One region of the Ensifer sp. YR511 genome, then DNA from elsewhere that is predicted to be linked to it. Evidence: riboswitches for the same ligand, from Rfam matches in the RefSeq annotation. Region 1 holds a riboswitch; each other region holds the start of a gene.

Region 1 (4,856 bases):
GACGGAGGAGGAGAGCCTTGGCGGTCGCCGCTTCCGCTTCCGAGGCGGGAGGCGGAGTCCTGAGTGAACTGAAGGGGCCGTGACTGGCCCCTTCAACGAGTCTCTGTCGTCTACTCGGCCGCGCCAGCCGCCCCTTCCACCGGCATATAGAGGTCGCCGCCCTCGCGGTATTTCGCGGCCATTGCCTCCAGGCCTTCCTTCTGCGCTTCTGCGCGGATGTCGTGCGAGATCCGCATCGAGCAGAATTTCGGGCCGCACATGGAGCAGAAATGCGCGACCTTGTGCGCTTCCTTCGGCAGTGTCTCGTCGTGGAAGTTACGGGCCGTCTCCGGGTCGAGCGAGAGGTTGAACTGGTCCTCCCAGCGGAATTCGAAGCGGGCGCGCGACAGCGCGTCGTCGCGCACCTGGGCGGCCGGATGGCCCTTGGCGAGATCGGCGGCATGGGCGGCGATCTTGTAGGTGATGACGCCGACCTTGACGTCGTTGCGATCGGGAAGACCGAGATGCTCCTTCGGCGTGACGTAGCAGAGCATGGCGGTGCCGAACCAGCCGATCATCGCCGCGCCGATGCCCGACGTGATGTGGTCGTAGCCGGGCGCAATGTCCGTCGTCAGCGGTCCGAGTGTGTAGAATGGCGCCTCGCCGCAGACGGCGAGTTGCTTGTCCATGTTCTCCTTGATCTTGTGCATCGGCACGTGGCCGGGGCCTTCGATCATCACCTGACAATCCTTGGCCCAGGCGATCTTGGTGAGCTCGCCGAGCGTTTCGAGTTCGGCGAATTGTGCCGCGTCGTTGGCATCGGCGATCGAGCCGGGGCGCAGGCCGTCGCCGAGCGAGAAGGAGACGTCATAGGCGCGGCAGATGTCGCAGATTTCCTCGAAATGCTCGTAAAGGAAGCTCTCGCGATGGTGATGCAGACACCACTTGGCCATGATCGAGCCGCCGCGCGAAACGATGCCGGTGACGCGATCGACGGTGAGCGGGATGTAGTGCAGCCGGACGCCGGCATGGATGGTGAAATAGTCGACGCCCTGTTCGGCCTGCTCGATCAGCGTGTCGCGATAGACTTCCCAGGTGAGGTCCTCGGCAATGCCGTTGACCTTTTCCAGCGCCTGGTAAAGCGGCACGGTGCCGATCGGAACCGGTGAGTTGCGGATGATCCATTCGCGGATGTTGTGGATGTTGCGGCCGGTCGAAAGGTCCATGACGGTGTCAGCGCCCCAGCGCGTCGCCCAGACCATCTTTTCGACCTCTTCCGCCATCGACGAGGTGACGGCGGAGTTGCCGATATTGGCGTTGATCTTCACCAGAAAATTCCGGCCGATGATCATCGGCTCGGACTCCGGGTGGTTGATGTTGGCAGGCAGGATCGCCCGGCCGCTGGCGATTTCCTGGCGCACGAATTCGGGTGTCACGTGATCGGGGATGTGGGCGCCGAAGCTTTCACCGTCCCGGACCTTCGCGCGCGCCGCGTCGCGGCCGAGATTTTCGCGGATCGCCACGAACTCCATTTCCGGCGTGATGATGCCGGCGCGGGCATAGGCAAGCTGGGTCACTGCGCGGCCGCCCGTGGCCTTCAGCGGCGCATGCTGAAACGGGAAGGTCGGTGTCAGCCTGTCGCCGCTCACAAAGCCGTTGTCCTCGGGGCGGACCACGCGTCCCTCATAGGTTTCCACATCGCCGCGGTCGACGATCCAGTTGCGGCGCAGCCGCGGCAGGCCGTCCTCGATGCGGATCTCGGCGTCGTCGGCGGTGTAGGCGCCGGAGGAATCATAGACCGTAACCGGTTGCTCCCCCGACGTCGGGTGGAGCGCAATCTCGCGCATCGGCACGCGGATATCCGGATGAAGCACGCCCGGCTTGTGGATCTTGCGAGAGGCGGGAAGCGGTCCTTGCGTGACCGTGAGGGCTGCGGGTTTGGTGGCAATATTCATGACGAGGCTCCAAGTTTGCAATTGGAGACCCAGTTCTGATGCCGGAAGGATGAAAGACGCTCCGCCAGATGCTGGACGCACGGAATCCTGGCTTCGATATCTGCACCGTCCCTACGCCAGTATGAACTGGATCAGGTTCAACGGGTCACTGCGCCACAGCCGGCAAGCCGGCCATCCAGCAGAATCTCAGCCCCTTGCGGGACCCCCCTGGTGAATGCCTAGATCATAGCCATCGATCGGCCCGGGTCGTCAAGCGTGAATTCGCCTGCCGACAAAGATGCACCTATTGCGTGTGGTGACGGATTCGGGTTTGACGCTAGCGGCCGGCCTTTTCCGGTGCGGCCCGCTCGGCGTAATCGGCACGGTTGATGCCGTGGCGCTGGAGCTTGTCGTAGAATGTCTTGCGCGGAATGCCGAGCGCCTCGATCGTCGCCTTGACGTCGCCGCGCTGAGCCCGCAACACCTCTTTCAGGATCTCCGCCTCGTAGCGTTCGAGCCGTTCCGGGAGCGCAAATCCAGGCTGTCCGGCGGGCGCAATCGGCTGTCCCAGCGGACCTTCGACACCAAGCGCCACGCGTTCGGCAAAGTGCGAGAGCTCGCGCACATTGCCCGGCCAGGCATGCGTCATCAGATGTTTCTGCACGGCCGATGTGACCACAGGCGCGTCGCGCTTGAAGCGCTCGGCCGCCCGCGTCAGGAAGTGCGAGAAGAGCAGCGGGATATCGTCTCGGCGTTCGCGCAGCGGCGGGATCGACAGTGTTACGACATTCAATCTAAAGTAGAGATCTTCCCGGAAATCGCCGCGCTGCGCCGGGTCGCCGAGATCGATTTTGGCAGCCGCGATGACGCGGATATCGACCGGACGAACCTGGTTGGTCCCGAGCGGCGTGATCTCTCGCGCTTCCAGAACGCGCAGCATCTTCACTTGAGTCGCCGGTGGCATCGCCTCGATCTCGTCGAGGAACAGCGTGCCGCCGCTCGCATGCTCGATCCGGCCGATGCGCTTCTTCAAGGCGCCGGTGAAGGCGCCCTGTTCGTGGCCGAAGAGTTCGCTTTCGATCACCGTTTCGGGCAGCGCCCCGCAATTCAGCGCCACGAAGTTGCCGTTGCGGCGTCGGCTCCAATTGTGGAGCAGCGTCGCCACCACCTCCTTGCCGCTGCCCGTCTCGCCGGCGACGAGCACGTCGACATCGGTATCGGCAATGTGCCGGATCGTCTGGCGCAAACGTTCCATGACCGGCGTCTGGCCGATCAGCGGCAGGCTGTCGCCGGCCGTCTCGGCGGCGCGTTTCAGCGCGCGGTTTTCCATCACGAGCCGGCGTTTTTCCAGCGCGCGATGCACGCTCTGCACCAGCCGGTCGGCGGCAAAGGGTTTGGGGATGAAGTCGTAGACGCCATCCTGCAGCGCCTGCACTGCCATCGGGATATCGCCATGGCCGGTCACCAGGATCACTGGCAGATCCGCGTCGAAAGCTTCGATGCGGCGGAAGAAGGCGAGGCCGTCGATGCCCGGCATGCGGATATCGCTGACGACGACGCCGTCGAAATTCGCATCCAGCGTCTTCAACGCTTCGGCAGCGCTGGCAAAAGGGGTAATGGCGAGGCCGGCGAGTTCCAGCGTCTGCGTCATCGCCTTGCGCAGATGGTTGTCGTCGTCGACGAGATAGACGGTCGGCTGCATCGCTCAGGCCCTCTTCAGGCGAACCGTGAAGACGGTGCCCCTGTCGCTGGTTTCGACGGTGATATCGCCGCCATAGTCGGCGACGATCTCCTTGGAGATGGCAAGGCCGAGGCCGAGCCCTTCATCCTTCGAGGTGTTGAACGGCGTGAACAGATCCTCGTGGATGTGCAGGGGAATGCCTGGGCCGTTATCGGCAACGACGAGCAAAACCGTCCCGGAGGGACCGTCCTCGCAGCGCACGCGGATCTCGGCGTCGCTGCGCGTGCCGAGCGCTTCCAAGGCATTTTGCAAAAGGTTGATCAGCACCTGCTCGAGCCGGATGCGGCTGCCGAGGACGCTGAGGCCATTTTCCGGGAGGTCGATGACGATCGCATCCATGCGGCCGGCAAAGCGGCTGCGCAGCAGCATCATCGCCCCCTCGATCACGTCGCGCATGGGCGTCGGCTCGGCGACGAAGCGGCCCTTGCGAGCGAAGCTTCTGAGTTCGTCGGTGATGGTGCCGACCCGATCGGTCAGTTCGGCGATGCTGACAAGGTTCTCGACCGCGGTCTGCTGCTGGCCGCGTTCGAGGAAGGTGCGGGCGTTGTCGGCATAGGCGCGGATGGTCGCGACCGGCTGGTTGATCTCGTGGGCGACGCCGGCCGCCACCTGGCCAAGGATCGCCAGCCGGTTCGCCTGAACCAGTTCCTGCTGCACCGCCTGCAGCTTCTCGCCGGTACGCCGGTGGTCGGCGATCTCCGTTTCGAGATGATCGCGGGCAAGGCTGAGGTCATGTGTGCGCTCCGCTACGCGGGTCTCCAGCTCGTCGCGCGCGGCGCGATCGCGCGCAGACACCAGTGCCAGCGTCTGGCGGCGGCGCAGGAGGACCGCGGTAAAAGCGAGCAGCGGTGCGAGGAGGGCCAGGGCAATCAGCCGGGCCTCCCGGGTTGCCGCCGAGATCGCGCCATCGAGCGGCGCCAGCTGCTCCAGCCGCCAGCTGGTGGTCGGAACCATGGTTTCGACCCGGAGGAACCGACGTTCGCTGTCGCCCGGCAACAGTGCGCGCAACTCGCTGGAGCCATCGCTGGTCGGCTCGATGTCGCGGAAGGGCAGCGGCAGCAGCGAGGCATCGCCAAATTGCAGGCTGTCGCGGATGGCGGCGACGCGGTCGCGTGGAATTGTTCTGGTCGTCATGAAGCGCCAGGAGGGGAAGCTGGTGATCAGCACGATGCCGCGCCGGTCGGTGACGTAGACCGGCTTGC
Region 2 (4,856 bases), on a different contig from region 1:
TCGCGATGAGAATTCGACGTCGGACATGCCCAGGCAGCCTCTGTGAAAGACGAGCCAGATGACAGCATGGTGAGAGCGGGTTTTTCTCTATTCGTGATGAACTGCAATTCGTTGCACGCATAAGAACAACTCTGCTGGCCTCAGCCAGCATTGTATGGTTGGCTTGCGACGCCGCTTGTGCAACACAATCGCGCAATCAAACGGAGGTGCAAGCATGTCTGGTATAGTAGAGCAAAACGCGTCAGAGGCGGTTCCGGTGTCCACCGACACCACGATTGAAGAACTTGCCGACCTCGCCTACCGGTCAATTCTTGGCCGTCCTGCTGAAAAGGGCATCGCCGAGAAATGGGCGCAGAGGGCGCAACAGGAGCCGAAAGAGCGGCTTATGACGAACCTGGTCAATTCTCCTGAGTTCCAGCGAAACTACCTGCACCGCCTCGTCCGGAAAGATGGGATGCGTGCTGTCGCCGACATCAACAACCGCCTGTCTTTTTCCATCCTCCCCAAGCCGCTTCACCAGGAGCGCTTGAGAATGATCAAAGACCACCTCCCGGTGGTCCCCAAGGTTCTCGATCTCGGCGGCGCCTCAGGCGACGAGCAAGGCGCCCTCCTCTCGATGGGGTACCGCGGAGCCGAAGACATTACGATCATCGATCTGCCACCGGATATCCGCTTCAAGGCCGCGATGGAAAAGGCGACCGTCTCGGAGCACCACGGAACAACGGTACGGTATGCCTATCATTCGATGGCCGACCTTGAGCGGTATGAGGACGAGAGTTTCGATTTCGTCTGGTCTGGCGAGACAATCGAGCACATCCCGCTCGAAGCCGGCGATAACGTCTTCAAGAGTGTCCAGCGCATCCTGAAGCCAGGTGGCATCTTCGCACTCGATACGCCGAACCGCACAGTTACCCGCCTCGGCGTGGGGGACACTGGGTTTATCCACGCCGAGCATGCTCACGAGTATCGTTTCGAGGAATTGCTCGATCGTCACAGGGATTGCGGCCTCGACGTCATCGAGACCAAGGGCTTGATGGACGCTCGCCGCTCGCTTGAGGTCGGCTATCTCCTTCCAGACGAAATGGCCGCCGGGACTATCAACGACACCCCCGAGACCTCTTACGTCTTCTTCGTGAAGTTCCAGAAGCCCGCTTAGTTCGCGAGACTGGATAGCCACTGCCATTGGGTACCGGCTACGTTCTGTAGGGTGATCCGCGAGATGTTGTTCGCCAGCGTGATATCCGCCCCTAGAAACAGGTTTTCGGTACCATTTTTCAAGGCGACATCCCGGGCGCCGGAACGTAAACAACGTGATGATGTCGCCATTGACCTGAGCCTCAAGTTTCCTACGGTGTTTCGGAAAGTCTTGGGTTTTCATGAACTGCCCCAGGTTGCTGGACCAGCGGAGGCTAGAGTTTTCCAGCTTCTCTCAGGGCCGCGGGCTGGTTGCGCCACCCGAATTCACCAGCGAGATCGGCACCTTGTTGCCGATCGCACCATATGGCCGAACCTCATTTTAGTTTCTTCGCCAATCCTCCATCCTTTCGCGGGCAATGCCACACCCCCAAACGATCGACGACGAGGACCGAGTCGCACTTCCGTGCAGCGCACGGGGTATCCGGCCATCATGAACCCCGGAATTCTCTGATTCCTGAGATGCAGGCGTGTGCTTGCCGCTTGCGTTGTCGGATGAAAAAAGTAATGTGGGCGCGTCTGTGAAGTCGAACGCTCAGACAGAAGGCTCCTTGCGCTCTCACGGCAATAGGGGCCTTTTTGTCATTGTGAAAGCGTGGATTTCTCGCGAATTGCATCGAACCACGCATTCGAGCTTTCCGGCCATTGACATCCCCAATCATCCGCCCCTAGCATTCTTCCTGCCGAGGGGCGCACTGTCACGGTGCTGAGATGGCGGTGAGCCAGACCCTTGAACCTGATCCGGATCATACCGGCGTAGGAACGGCAAGGGCCCTTCTGCTCACCAGCCGTCTTTGCGCTTACCGATCGGATCTCCGTCCATTTCCGGGAGGTCGCTTTGCTCGTGTCTGTTTTTGAATCAGTTATAGAAGGCTCAAACCTCATTCGGGTGGTCCGATGACTGCGATCGCCGTTACCATCGCAGGTTCGGATTCCGGTGGCGGGGCGGGCATTCAGGCGGATCTGAAGACGTTCTCGGCGCTGGGCGTTTATGGCGCCAGCGTGATCACGGCGGTCACGGCGCAGAATACCCGTGGGGTTTCTGCGGTTGCAGATATCTCCCCGACCGTCGTTGCGGCTCAGATCGACGCGGTGTTTTCCGATCTTGCCGTCGGTGCGGTAAAAATCGGAATGGTGTCGCGGCGCGAGACGATCGGGGTGATTGCCGCCGGTCTTAAACGCTATGGCCAGCTGGCTGTCATCGACCCGGTGATGGTGGCAACCTCCGGCGATCATCTGATGCAGCCGGACGCGATCGCGACGCTCAAGGAGGAGTTGTTGCCGCTGGCGCTTGTGCTGACGCCGAACCTCCCCGAGGCGGCGCTGTTGACCGGACGCGCAATTGCCGAAACCGAAAGCGAGGTCGCGCGTCAGGCGGAGATGCTCCTGAAGCTCGGTGCGCGTTCAGTGCTGATGAAGGGCGGCCATGCCAAGGGCAAGGACGCGATCGATATTTTCTATAGCGGGGAGGGTGTCCTTAACCTGTCACGGCCGCGGATCGAAACCAGCAATGATCATGGCACCGGGTGCACCCTATCGGCCGCAATCGCCTCGGGGCTTGCCAAGGGTATGCCGATTGACGATGCGGTTGTGGCAGCCAAGGCCTACTTGCATGCCGCGTTGGTGGCGGCCGATCGTCTGACCATCGGACAGGGGCGGGGGCCGGTGCATCATTTTCATCATTGGTGGGGCGACGCCAAAGGGTCGGCGTCGCGCCTTCGAACGTAACCGACTCCCAGGGCGCTCTTGGTCGTGCTTCGCGATCTGGCTGAGCAGTGTGGGCTTCGGGTCTATCTCAGGCCACTGCCGCGCTCGGCAGGGCCGGTTGTTCGCCCTTGAGCATCTTGCGATAGAGCGCCACATGTTCGCGCGCGCAATCGACATGGCTCGTCGGTCGCCTAAGCGTTGCCCGCAGATTGTCCCATGCCCGCGGCGCGCCGAGGACGTCGATCAGGCGGTCGGCCAGATCCTGGGCGCTGCCGGTGCGGAAGTGATAGCCGTCCAGGCGGTCGCGAACCTTTTCGGCCATGCCGCCGATGTCGGAGCAGAGGATCGGCCGGCCATGATGCAGCGCTTCCTGGATAACGACAGGGGAATTTTCCCACCAGACCGACGGCATCACCACCCAGTCGACCGAGCGCATCAGCCTTGGCATGTCCTGGTTCTGGTAGGCGCCGTAGAAGCGGACACGACGACCGGCGTCCTCAATGAGTTTCGCCACCTTCTCCTGATAGTCTTTCGGTTGGCGCTCGAGGTTGCCGCCGAAGATCATCAGCGAGGATTCATCGCCCCAGATGTCATCGGGCACGCGCGATACCGCGTCGATCAGCACGTGAACGCCCTTGAACGGCGTCATCTGTCCGAAATAGGCAAAACGGTTGCGCCGGGCCGTTGGCGACGGCAATTCGCGGGCCGGAGCCTTGTCGCCCATGACGATGCCGTTCTCGATCACGAAGATCTTTGCGGCTTCGAGCCCCCATTCGACATAGCGGTTGGCGAGAAAGGCGCTCGGCGCGATGAAGGCATCGGCGAGATTGAGCATGCCGCGCACGAACTGTTCGCGGCGAACGAAGCGCGACACCGGGATTTCGGGGAAGCACGTGTGGCAACTGATCGGTGAGGCGCCGTTGCAAAGCTGGCCCGAGGGGCGTTTCACCATTTGCCCGTGATTGTGGCAGATCGGCAGATACTCATGGAACGTCACGACGATGCGTGCCTTGGGCAGGGCATCACGGACGGCATAGAGCGCTTCCAGGCCGAAGCCGAGAATATGATGGAAGTGAATGACATCCGGCTTGATGTCGCCGACGAAGCGCAAAAGGTCGCGGCGGATCGCGTCCGTATCGCCGTTGGAGAGGAAGAAATGGTCGAAGTCTTCGGCGTGGTAGAGCACTTCGTCCATGGCGAGACGCAGGCTCATCAGTGCGGAGGCACCATGGCGCGGAACCGGATTGCCGACACGGGCGAGGTAGATCGATTCCACACCCGACAGGCCGTTCAGTGCCTTGTGAAGACCATGCGAAGCAATTTCCGCACCTCCGAGCGAATGGGTCGGGTGGCCATGGGAAACCACAAGTACGCGGAGTTTTTCGCTCATGCGTCAGTCTCCTCGAAGAATGTTTGGGCGGTTTCGGAGGCGGGCATCCAGCGGGCGCGGAAGAGCGTCCGGTCGACACGCTCCACGAACCGGGCGGTGGCGGCGGAGCCCGCTCCGGGCACCTCGTCCGATCCGACCATCTGCAGGGACGGAAGCCAATAGGCCTCGTAGCCCTTGCCGCTCAGGCGAAGGGCAAGATCGAGCCCCTTCAGTGCTGCGCCGAGATAGGTCGGCGACGGGCCTGCATCCTCCATCAGCGCCTCGCGCGGCAGGATGCAGCAATCGAGCGATGCAGTTGCGACCCGGGTCAGCTTCAGGCGATTGACGGCACCGACCGGATAACCGGCGTAGCGGCTCGATTGAAGATGGTCGGGGCGATCGAGCGACGTGCTGCCGGCCCAGCGGATCGAGTGATCCTCATAGGCTAGGGTCGGCGAAATGATGCTTCCCGTCTTTGCCTCGTAAGCGGAAACGAGTGCCTGATACCACCCGGTAATGGCTGGCGTCAGCGACGAGGAAAGCAGAACGACCGCGTCGCTGTTTACCCTTTCGGCAGCCGCTTGCG
Region 3 (4,856 bases), on a different contig from region 1:
GCGTCTTCTCATAGCGCGCAAACAGACCCAGGGTCATTCGGCCGCATCCTGCCTTGCCGCCGGAGCCATCGGCTTCAACCCCAGGCGTCGGAAGAGCGCCGCATCATGGTCCTCGCCGGGATTGTCGGCGGTCAGCAGGGTTTCGCCGACAAAGATCGAATTGGCGCCGGCGATGAAACAGAGCGCCTGCGTCTCGTCGCTCATGTCGGTCCGGCCGGCCGAAAGCCGGACATGCGATAGCGGCATCAGGATGCGGGCAAGTGCGATGGTGCGGACGAAATCGATCGGATCGACGGGCGCTGCATCGGCCAGCTTCGAGCCCGGGATCGGGATCAGCATGTTGATCGGCACGCTTTCGGGCGGCACCGGCAGATTGGCGAGCGTCACCAGCATGGAGATCCGATCGTCGGCGGTTTCGCCCATGCCGAGAATGCCACCGGCGCAGACCTTGATGCCGGCGTCGCGGACATTCGCGAGCGTCTCCAGCCGGTCGGCAAAGCTGCGGGTGGTGATAATCTCTCCGTAGAAGCGTTCGGAGGTATCGACATTGTGGTTGTAGTAGTCGAGCCCGGCCTCGGCGAGCCGTGCGGACTGGTCCGGCGTCAGCATCCCGAGCGTCATGCAGGTTTCCATGCCAAGCGCCCGCACACCGCCGATCATGGCGACGATCGCCTCCATGTCGCGATCCTTCGGGCTGCGCCAGGCGGCCCCCATGCAATAGCGCGTCGCACCGCCGTCGCGCGCCTTTCGCGCCTCGGCAAGCACACGCTCGACCTCCATCAGCTTCGATGCCTTGAGCCCGGTCGGATAGTGGGCGGACTGGCTGCAATAGCCGCAATCCTCGGCGCAGCCTCCGGTCTTGATCGAGAGCAGCCGGCTCATCTGGATGGCGTTGGGATCGAACTGCGCACGATGGACCGTGTGTGCGCGGTAGAGCAAATCGTTGAACGGCATATTATAGATTTTTTCAGCTTCCGCTTGGGTCCAGCGGGATTCGCCCGCGTCGCCCGGGGTAAAATTAGCGCCAGTTGATAGGGTTCCGTCCAGCATTTCGGCTCGTCCTCCAGGTCATTGCAAATGCGAAATAGATAGAATCTGATATTATCTATAATTTTATCGACCAGCAAAGTTCGCAAGCACCCAAATGGAGAGTTTCTGTTATCGCATACCCTTATGGTTGCATTTTTGACCGTGAACGAATCTGGAAACCGCCGAGACGGGGCACCAATTACCAATCAATCGGTCGCAGCTCCCATTTCCGAAATCGGGCGTAACGCACCCGAGAAACGAGGACGAGCCCGGGCTTCTCCGGTATTTTTCGACCCGCTCTGCCCGCCTGACACTCCTCCCTTCAGCACGCCGCCAACGCTTCCGCTTTCTCGTCGCAAAATTATAGATAATTTTTTCGGCAGATGAGATCACATCGCACACGAATGCTGGCTCTTGACAAAAACCGCCCCGAACGGTCAGCTTGGAGCATTCACCAGGGGTGTCCCGCTAAGGGGCTGAGATTCTGCTATGCGATTTGCGCGGCGCAGTGACCCGTTGAACCTGATCCAGTTCATACTGGCGTAGGGACGGTGCAGACATCGCTGCCGCAAACGTCGCCTTCACGCGACCATTCTACGGCAAGGCGTCCTTCCCCTTCCTTCGCTCGTGAACTGGGTCTCCACAATCGGAGCCTCGGCATGCACACCGCCAACACCATCCCGCTTCCCTCACGACGGCCCGCCCACGCCTCGCGGGAACACTGAGCCATGCGGATCCTCGTCAAAGGTGCCGGCGTCGCAGGGCTCTGTCTGGCGCATGAACTTAGCGCCCGCGGTGTCGCGGTGACGGTTGTCGAGCAAAAGCCAGGCTTTGCCGGCGCGGCCTCCTGGTTTGCCGGCGGCATGCTGGCACCCTGGTGCGAACGCGAAAGCGCCGAAGAGGTGGTGCTGACGAAGGGCATCGGCGCCATTGACTGGTGGGACGACGCCCTGCCAGGCGAGGTTTCCCGAAACGGCACGCTTGTCGTCGCCCCGCCACGGGATGCGGGCGAACTCAAGCGCTTTGCCTCACGCACCTCCGGCTTCGAATGGCTCGACGCCGCCGCGATCGAACGGCTGGAACCGGCGCTTGCCGGACGTTTCCGCGAGGCGCTGTTTTTTCCCGGTGAGGCGCATCTCGACCCGCGCCGGGCGCTGAGCCGGTTGCGGCAGAAGCTTGTCGATCACGGCGTCACCTTCCTCGATGAGACGAGCGACGATGGCCACCACGATCTCGTCGCCGACTGCGCCGGCGCGGCACGCATCGGCGAAACGCGGGGCCTGCGGGGCGTGCGCGGTGAAATGCTCTACCTGCAGACAAGCGACGTGGAACTGTCGCGGCCGGTCAGGCTCATTCATCCCCGCATCCCGCTCTACATCGTGCCGCGCGGCGGCGGCCTCTTCATGTGCGGGGCGACGATGATCGAGACGGATGACGGCGGACCGATCACCGCCCGCTCCCTCATGGAACTGCTGAACGCCGCCTATGCGCTGCATCCGGCCTTCGGCGAAGCGCGCCTCGTCGAAACCGGCGCCGGCGTCCGCCCCGCCTTCGCCAACAACCTGCCGCGCGCCCTGCGCACCGGGCAGACCATCACGATCAACGGACTTTACCGCCATGGCTTCCTGCTTTCGCCGGCCCTGGCGGCGGAAGCAGCCGACCTCGCGCTTGCGCAGGACCTGAAGGGAGATGCCGCATGAGACTGACCGTCAATGGCGAGGATCACGACCTCGCCGTCACCACCCTCACCGAGCTTCTGGCCGCCCTTGATTTCGAAGGCGACTGGCTCGCCACCGCCGTCAACGGCGAACTGGTGCACCGGGCCGACCGTTCGGGTCATGCGCTCAGCGACCGGGACCGGATCGAAATTCTCTCGCCGATGAAAGGAGGCTGAGACATGCTGACGCTTTATGGACAGGACCTGCGCTCACGGTTGCTGCTCGGCACCGCCCGCTACCCCTCCCCCGCCGTTCTGGAAGATGCGGTGCGATCGTCAGGCACTGAGATCGTCACGGTCTCGCTCCGGCGCGAAACCGCCGGAGGCCGCCAGGGCGGCGCCTTCTTCGAACTGATCCGGGCGCTCGGCGTGCACGTGCTGCCGAACACCGCCGGCTGCCACTCGGTGTCAGAGGCGGTGCTGACGGCCAAGATGGCGCGCGAGGTCTTCGGCACCAACTGGCTGAAACTCGAAGTGATCGGCCACCACGATACGCTGCAGCCCGATGTCTTCGGCCTGGTCGAGGCGGCGCGCATCCTCTCGGCCGAAGGGTTCGAAGTCTTTCCCTACACCACGGATGATCTCGTGGTTGCCGAACGGCTCGTGGAAGCCGGCTGCAAGGTGCTGATGCCCTGGTGCGCGCCGATCGGCAGCGCCATGGGGCCGCAGAACATCCAGGCGCTCAGGGCAGTGCGGGCCAACTTTCCCGATGTGCCGCTGATCGTCGATGCCGGCATCGGCCGGCCCTCGCACGCAACGACGGTGATGGAGTTCGGCTACGACGCCGTCCTGCTCAACACCGCCGTCGCCGGCGCCGCCAAGCCCGCACTGATGGCCGCTGCCTTCGCGGGCGCGATCGATGCCGGCCGGCAGGCCTTCGAGGCGGGCATGCTCGAACCGCGCGATTTTGCCGTCCCTTCCACCCCCGTCATCGGAAAGGCGGTGTTTGCGTGAAACTTGACCCCTTCTATCTCATCGTCGACAGCGCGGATTGGATCGAGCGGCTGGTGCCGCTCGGCGTCAAGCTGGTGCAGCTACGCGTCAAGGATCGTACGGAAGCAGAGATCCGCCGCGAGATCCGCGCGGCCAAGGCCGTTTGCGACGAGCAGGGCTGCCAGCTCATCGTCAACGACTACTGGCAACTGGCGATCGCGGAAGGCTGCGACTTCGTCCATCTCGGCCAGGAGGACCTGGCGGAGGCCGACCTTGCTGCAATCCGCGCCGCCGGCCTGAAGCTCGGACTCAGCACCCATGACGAGACGGAACTGGAGACAGCACTTGCTGCCAAGCCCGACTATGTCGCGCTCGGACCGGTTTATCCGACCATTCTCAAGGCTATGAAGTGGGCGCCGCAGGGACTGCCGCGCCTTGCCGCCTGGCGGAACCGTGTCGGGTTGCTGCCGCTGGTCGCCATCGGCGGCCTCAACGTCGAGCGGATCGCCGGCGTCTTCGAGCACGGCGCCGACATCGCCGCCGTCGTTACCGACATCACCCGCAATGCCGACCCGGAAGGCCGGACGCGCGAATGGATCGCCAGAACCGCACCGTGGCGATAGGCACGTGCCGGGCCGCGGGTAGCAGTCTCCGCGGTCAGGCGATCTCCAGCTGCGAGAGCCAGGAGGCGTCCAGGCCACGCTTGCGACAATAGGTGGCGAGCCGCTGGCGGGTCGGCCCCGGCCGGTCGAGGCCGAGGTAACGGGAGGCGTTCTTCCAGAAGATGTTCTGCTGGTCCTCCTCGCTGACATTGGCCTCCTTCAGTTGCTGGGCAATCCGCGGGACGTAGGCGTTGTAGTCCTTCTCCAGCGCCATCATCGACCAGTCGGTGCCGAACATCAGATGGCGCGCATCGGGATCGTAGTCCCGCAGCCACTTGTCGAGCAGCGCGCGGATTTTTTCGTGCAGCCCGGGCGTGTTGTCGGTGACGAGCTCGCTCAGGTAGCTCAGGTCGGCAAACAGGTTCGGCCGGCGCCCGTGGCCGATCGTCTTGCCAATGATGTCCTCCCAGGTCGGCGGACCGGAGAATTTGTCCTGGGCGCAGGACACCATGACCCCCGTCGGTGCGCCTGGGCGAATGACTTCATCGAAAGCGCCGAAATGCGCCAGATTGATC
Region 4 (4,856 bases), on a different contig from region 1:
GAACGGCGCGACGATGGTGCGCTCGCCATAGGCCTTGGTGACCTTCTCCGCCTCGATCACCAGCTTGCCCGATTCCTTGGCGTCGGCGGCCGTCGCCTGTACCGTTCCCTGCGGCCCCTTGTGGCCGCGATAGGTCGCCCGCATGGTCTGCAGCTCACCGAGGCGGCGCATGTTGCGCTTGCGTCGAGCGGTCACGCCGTAGCGCAGCCAATGTTCCTCGCGCTCGATCGCCTTGCCGAGCTTGTGCTGTTCCAGCTCCTCGGCCTCCAGCACCTCGTCACGCCAAGCCTCGAAATGGGCAAAGCCGCGGTCGAGCCGCCGCGACTGGCCACGGTCGAGCCAGACGGTCGCGGTCGAGACCTTCTCCAGGAAGCGCCGGTCGTGCGAGATCAGAACGAGCGCCGAACGGCTGCGGATCAGTTCGTCTTCCAGCCATTCGATCGTCGGCAGATCGAGATGGTTGGTCGGCTCGTCGAGCAGCAGGATATCCGGCTCCGGCGCCATGACACGGGCAAGCGCCGCGCGACGCGCCTCACCGCCCGAAAGGCGCTTCGGGTCTTCCTCGCCGGTCAACCCCAGGTGCTGCAGCAGATAGGCGACGCGATAGGGATCGTCACTCGGGCCGAGTCCTGCCTCGGCATAGGTCTGCACCGTGTCGTAGCCGTCGAAATCCGGCGCCTGGTGCAGATAGCGGATGGTCGCGGAGGGATGGCGGAAGATTTCGCCCGACTGCGCCTCGGCCAGGCCCGCGGCAATCTTCATCAGCGTCGACTTGCCCGAGCCGTTGCGGCCGACCAGACAGATGCGGTCGCCCGGTTCGACTTGAAAATTGGCGCCGGCTAGCAGCGGCGCGCCGCCGAAGGTGAGGAAGATGTCGTCGAGTTTCAGAATGGGAGGCGCCAAGGCTCAGGCTCCGGAAAGATCATAGGGGCGGGCGAGCACAATGGCGCGACCGCTCTGGAGAGTGAAGCGAAGGGGACCCTCCGCAACGTTGGAAACGGTTCGGGACGAGCCGAACGGCAAGGTGAAATCGTCGAGCGGATAGCGCGCATTGACGATCGAAAGACCGGTAAGCTCGGTCAACCCGAGCACCGAGAAGAGGCAGCCCTTGGGTAGGTCGAGGTCGAGCGAGCCGGCCAGCAGCGGATAGGCCTCTTCCTCGCCCGAGGTCATCAACACGGAAAGGCCACGCTCGGCAAGGGCGACGGCATGCAGCAGGTGCATGAAGGCGTGATCGCTGCGGGTACCGCCGAGGGCGCCGGCGAAAATCAGGCGATCGGCTCCACGCGACAGCGCCGCCTCGACCGCGATCTCCCCGTCCGTCGCGGCCTTCGCCGCCGGATAGGGCTCGCGCGGGACGGAGGCGTAGTCCGCAAGAAGGGCTTCCTCGGTCGAGTCGAAATCACCGACCCAGACATCCGGCACGATGCCGAGCAATCGGGCATGGCGCATGCCGCCGTCAGCCGCAATGAAGCGACTTGCGGCCAGCTGGTGAGCCAGCCGGTCGGTCAGCGAAAGGGCGCCGCCAAGCAGAATGGTGAAGGTCGATCGAGCCATGGCAAAGCCCATAGCGCAAAGGACCGCCGAAGGAAAACGAAGAAAACCGTCGAACGAGCGGTTCTCGATATTTTGGTCAGACCATCAATGCCCCTCGGGCACCGGATCGGGAAAAAGCATGCCGGCATAAATGCCGGGGGTCGAATCCGGAATTTCGACGGCGCCGGCCACCCGCTCGTAGAACTTCGCCGGCCCGACGCCGCCGATAATCGCGTAGCCATAGCCGGCCTCGCGCATGGCCGTGAGGCTTGCAAGCAACAGTGCCTCACCGATCCCCTGCCCGCGCATGCTTTCGTCGACGCCGGTCGGACCGAAGAAGCCGAGTGCCGTTACGTCGTGGCAGGAAAAGCCGACGATCTTTTCGTCATGGACAGCGACGTGCATGCGCGTCGGGGTGGAGGAAAAGGCGGCTTCCGCCTCGCCCGCCCATCCGGCACCGAAAGTCTTTTCAATCCAGGAAACGACCAGGCGGCGCTCCGGCGCCATGGCGCGGCGAATGCTGATGCCAAGGCCAAGCTTCGACTGAGGTTCAGCCGGCAGGGCATAAAGTCGAACAAGCATATCGGGCATGACATTTCCTCCTCGCTGCCGTTGTGTAGCGCAGTTGGCGGCATACGCAAACACGAGCCATTGTGCTGGCCAGGCGTCCCCTTGCTTCGCCGTAAACATCGCTTGCCATGGGACCGAGGCAGCGGTAAATCTCTTGCCGCTCTAACGGGGTGCCTCCCGACCGCATTGCGGCCGGAGGCTGAGAGGCGTCAAAACGCCAACCCGCGGAACCTGATCCGGCTCATACCGGCGGAGGGATTAGACGCGATCGGATCGATACGCCCTTTTCCCATGCAACAACGAACTTTGGGAGAGAGGTCCTCGCCATGTCCAATTCATCGCAACTTAAATTCTTTAGCCGGCTAGCCCTTGCGACGGCCGCGAGCCTTGTTTTCTCCGGCGCCGCGACCGCCGCCGACAAGACGCTGACGGTGTACACCTATGAGAGCTTTATCACCGAATGGGGCCCGGGCGCCAAGGTCGCAGAAGCCTTCGAGAAGACCTGCGAATGCAAGGTCAACTATGTCGGCGTGGCCGACGGCGTCGAGCTGCTCACCCGCCTGAAGCTCGAAGGCGAGGCTTCCAAGGCCGACATCGTGCTTGGCCTCGACACCAACCTCGTTGCGGAAGCCAAGGCAACGGGCTTCTTCGCGCCGCACGGCGTCGAGGCAACCGGCGTCACCGTTCCCGGCAACTTCTCCGACGACACGTTCCTGCCCTATGACTACGGCCACTTCGCCGTCGTCTACGACACCGAGACGCTGAAGACGCCGCCGAAGAGCCTGAAGGAGCTGGTAGAAGGCGACCCGTCGCAGAAGATCGTCATCGAGGATCCGCGTACGTCGACGCCGGGCCTCGGCCTCCTGCTCTGGGTCAAGGCCGTCTATGGCGATGAGGCGGGTGCCGCCTGGACGAAGCTGAAGGACCGCGTTCTGACCGTCACCCCCGGCTGGTCGGAAGCCTATGGCCTCTTCACCAAGGGCGAGGCGCCGATGGTGCTGTCCTACACCACGTCGCCGGCCTACCACATGGTCGCGGAAAACACCGAGCGCTATCAGGCCGCTGCCTTCTCCGAAGGGCACTACATCCAGATCGAAGTCGCCGGCATGACCAAGAACGCCAAGGAGCCGGAACTGGCAAAGCAGTTCCTCGCCTTCATGACCGGTCCGGACTTCCAGTCGATCATCCCGACGACGAACTGGATGATGCCGGTCGCAGCGACCAAGGAGCCGCTGCCGGACGCCTTCAATAAGCTGGTCAAGCCGGAAAACACCTTCCTCCTGCCCTCGGAGGACGTCGCCAAGAACCGCAAGGCCTGGATCGACGAATGGCTTGCCGCCATGAGCAAGAACTGAGGCCGGATTGTTCGCACTGCGCGAAAATCGTATGACAGTGGTCGCCGGGGCAGCCTGCCTCGGCGTCTTCGTCCTTTTCGTCGGTCTTGCGATCGTCGCCTTGCTGAGCCAGACGGGCGGCGCGAGCGACGATGCGCTGTTCGACGCCTACATCTGGCGCGTCACCCGCTTCACGCTGCTGCAGGCGACCCTCTCGACGTTGCTGTCCGTGCTCTTTGCCATCCCCGTCGCCCGGGCGCTAGCGCGACGACCGCAGTTCCCCGGCCGCATCTGGCTGCTGCGCTTGATGGCGCTGCCACTCGGACTGCCGGTTCTGGTTGGCGCACTCGGGCTGATCGAGATCTGGGGGCGGCAGGGTTTCCTCAATTCCGGCCTACGCTGGCTCGGCCTCGCGCAGCCCGTCAGCATTTACGGCCTGTTCGGCATCCTGCTTGCCCACGTCTTCTTCAACATGCCGCTTGCAGCGCGCCTGTTCCTGGCCGGGCTCGAGCGCATCCCCGCCGAATACTGGCGCAGCGCCGCCAATCTCGGCATGCCGTCACGCGCACTCTTTCGCTTCATCGAATGGCCCGTGCTGCGCGGCCTCCTGCCGGGTGCCGCCGGCCTCGTCTTCATGCTCTGCGCCACCAGCTTCACCCTCGTGCTGACGCTCGGCGGCGGGCCTGCGGCCAGCACAATCGAAGTGGCGATCTACCAGGCGCTGCGTTTCGATTTCGATCCGCCGCGCGCGATCGCGCTGTCAGCCCTGCAGATCGCCATGACCGGCCTGCTGCTGCTCCTGCTTCGTCATCTGGCGACCGAGCCGGAAGAGGGCATGACCGGTGGCCGCACTGTGCGCCGTTTCGATGGCGCGTCAAGGATCGCGCGCCTGAGTGATGGCACCTGGATCACGCTTGCCTTTCTGTTTCTCGGCGCGCCGCTGGTCGCGGTTCTCATCTCCGGACTCGAAGCCGATCTGCTGAAGCTCGCCCGCGATCCGGCGGTGCACCGGGCGCTGCGGACGAGTGCGGCAATCGCGCTCGCCTCGGCACTCGCCTCCGTCACCATGGCAGCCGTGATGATCCGGGCGGCGGCAACCGCCACCGCGCCGCGTCACGCGACGTCGCTCTCCCGCGGCTTTGCCGGTGCCATCGGTGCCAGCACCTCGCTGATCCTCTTGGTGCCGCCGGTGGTGCTCGGCGCCGGATGGTTTCTGCTTTTGCGTCCCTTCGGTGACGTCGCGCGCTTTGCACCTGCCATCGTCGTTGCGATCAACGCGCTGATGGCGCTGCCCTTCGTCCACCGCATCCTCGCGCCGGCAATGGCGACCCATGCGGCACGGTCCGAACGGCTGACGGCAAGCCTTGGCATTCGTGGTTTTGATCGTCTGCGATGGATCGACTTTCCGGCGCTGCG

What was found. Region 1 has a riboswitch for thiamine pyrophosphate ahead of thiC (phosphomethylpyrimidine synthase ThiC). Riboswitches for the same ligand answer to the same signal wherever they lie in the genome.
Region 2: linked by a shared signal. The riboswitch ahead of thiD (bifunctional hydroxymethylpyrimidine kinase/phosphomethylpyrimidine kinase) and the one ahead of thiC (phosphomethylpyrimidine synthase ThiC) in region 1 are both predicted to bind thiamine pyrophosphate.
Region 3: linked by a shared signal. The riboswitch ahead of thiO (glycine oxidase ThiO) and the one ahead of thiC (phosphomethylpyrimidine synthase ThiC) in region 1 are both predicted to bind thiamine pyrophosphate.
Region 4: linked by a shared signal. The riboswitch ahead of thiB (thiamine ABC transporter substrate binding subunit) and the one ahead of thiC (phosphomethylpyrimidine synthase ThiC) in region 1 are both predicted to bind thiamine pyrophosphate.

What each region holds. Positions count from the first base shown of each region.
Region 1 is NZ_FNGR01000009.1:123,871-128,726, forward strand. Features, by position in the region: gene thiC (phosphomethylpyrimidine synthase ThiC) at 111-1,934, opposite strand; TPP riboswitch at 2,025-2,153, opposite strand; gene BLU15_RS17700 (sigma-54-dependent transcriptional regulator) at 2,251-3,615, opposite strand; gene BLU15_RS17705 (sensor histidine kinase) at 3,619-4,856, opposite strand, start outside.
Region 2 is NZ_FNGR01000011.1:3,564-8,419, forward strand. Features, by position in the region: gene BLU15_RS19135 (class I SAM-dependent methyltransferase) at 215-1,156, shown strand; partial or broken gene BLU15_RS38985 (IS3 family transposase) at 1,430-1,552, opposite strand; TPP riboswitch at 1,871-1,974, shown strand; gene thiD (bifunctional hydroxymethylpyrimidine kinase/phosphomethylpyrimidine kinase) at 2,092-2,922, shown strand; gene BLU15_RS19145 (glycosyltransferase family 4 protein) at 2,990-4,291, opposite strand; gene BLU15_RS19150 (hypothetical protein) at 4,288-4,856, opposite strand, start outside.
Region 3 is NZ_FNGR01000008.1:18,951-23,806, forward strand. Features, by position in the region: gene BLU15_RS16080 (8-amino-7-oxononanoate synthase) at 1-37, opposite strand, end outside; gene bioB (biotin synthase BioB) at 34-1,050, opposite strand; TPP riboswitch at 1,476-1,596, shown strand; gene thiO (glycine oxidase ThiO) at 1,758-2,729, shown strand; gene thiS (sulfur carrier protein ThiS) at 2,726-2,923, shown strand; gene BLU15_RS16100 (thiazole synthase) at 2,927-3,700, shown strand; gene BLU15_RS16105 (thiamine phosphate synthase) at 3,697-4,302, shown strand; gene BLU15_RS16110 (amidohydrolase family protein) at 4,337-4,856, opposite strand, start outside.
Region 4 is NZ_FNGR01000004.1:173,558-178,413, reverse strand. Features, by position in the region: gene BLU15_RS10290 (ABC-F family ATP-binding cassette domain-containing protein) at 1-903, opposite strand, end outside; gene BLU15_RS10285 (thiamine diphosphokinase) at 907-1,557, opposite strand; gene BLU15_RS10280 (GNAT family N-acetyltransferase) at 1,642-2,127, opposite strand; TPP riboswitch at 2,263-2,381, shown strand; gene thiB (thiamine ABC transporter substrate binding subunit) at 2,433-3,461, shown strand; gene thiP (thiamine/thiamine pyrophosphate ABC transporter permease ThiP) at 3,469-4,856, shown strand, end outside.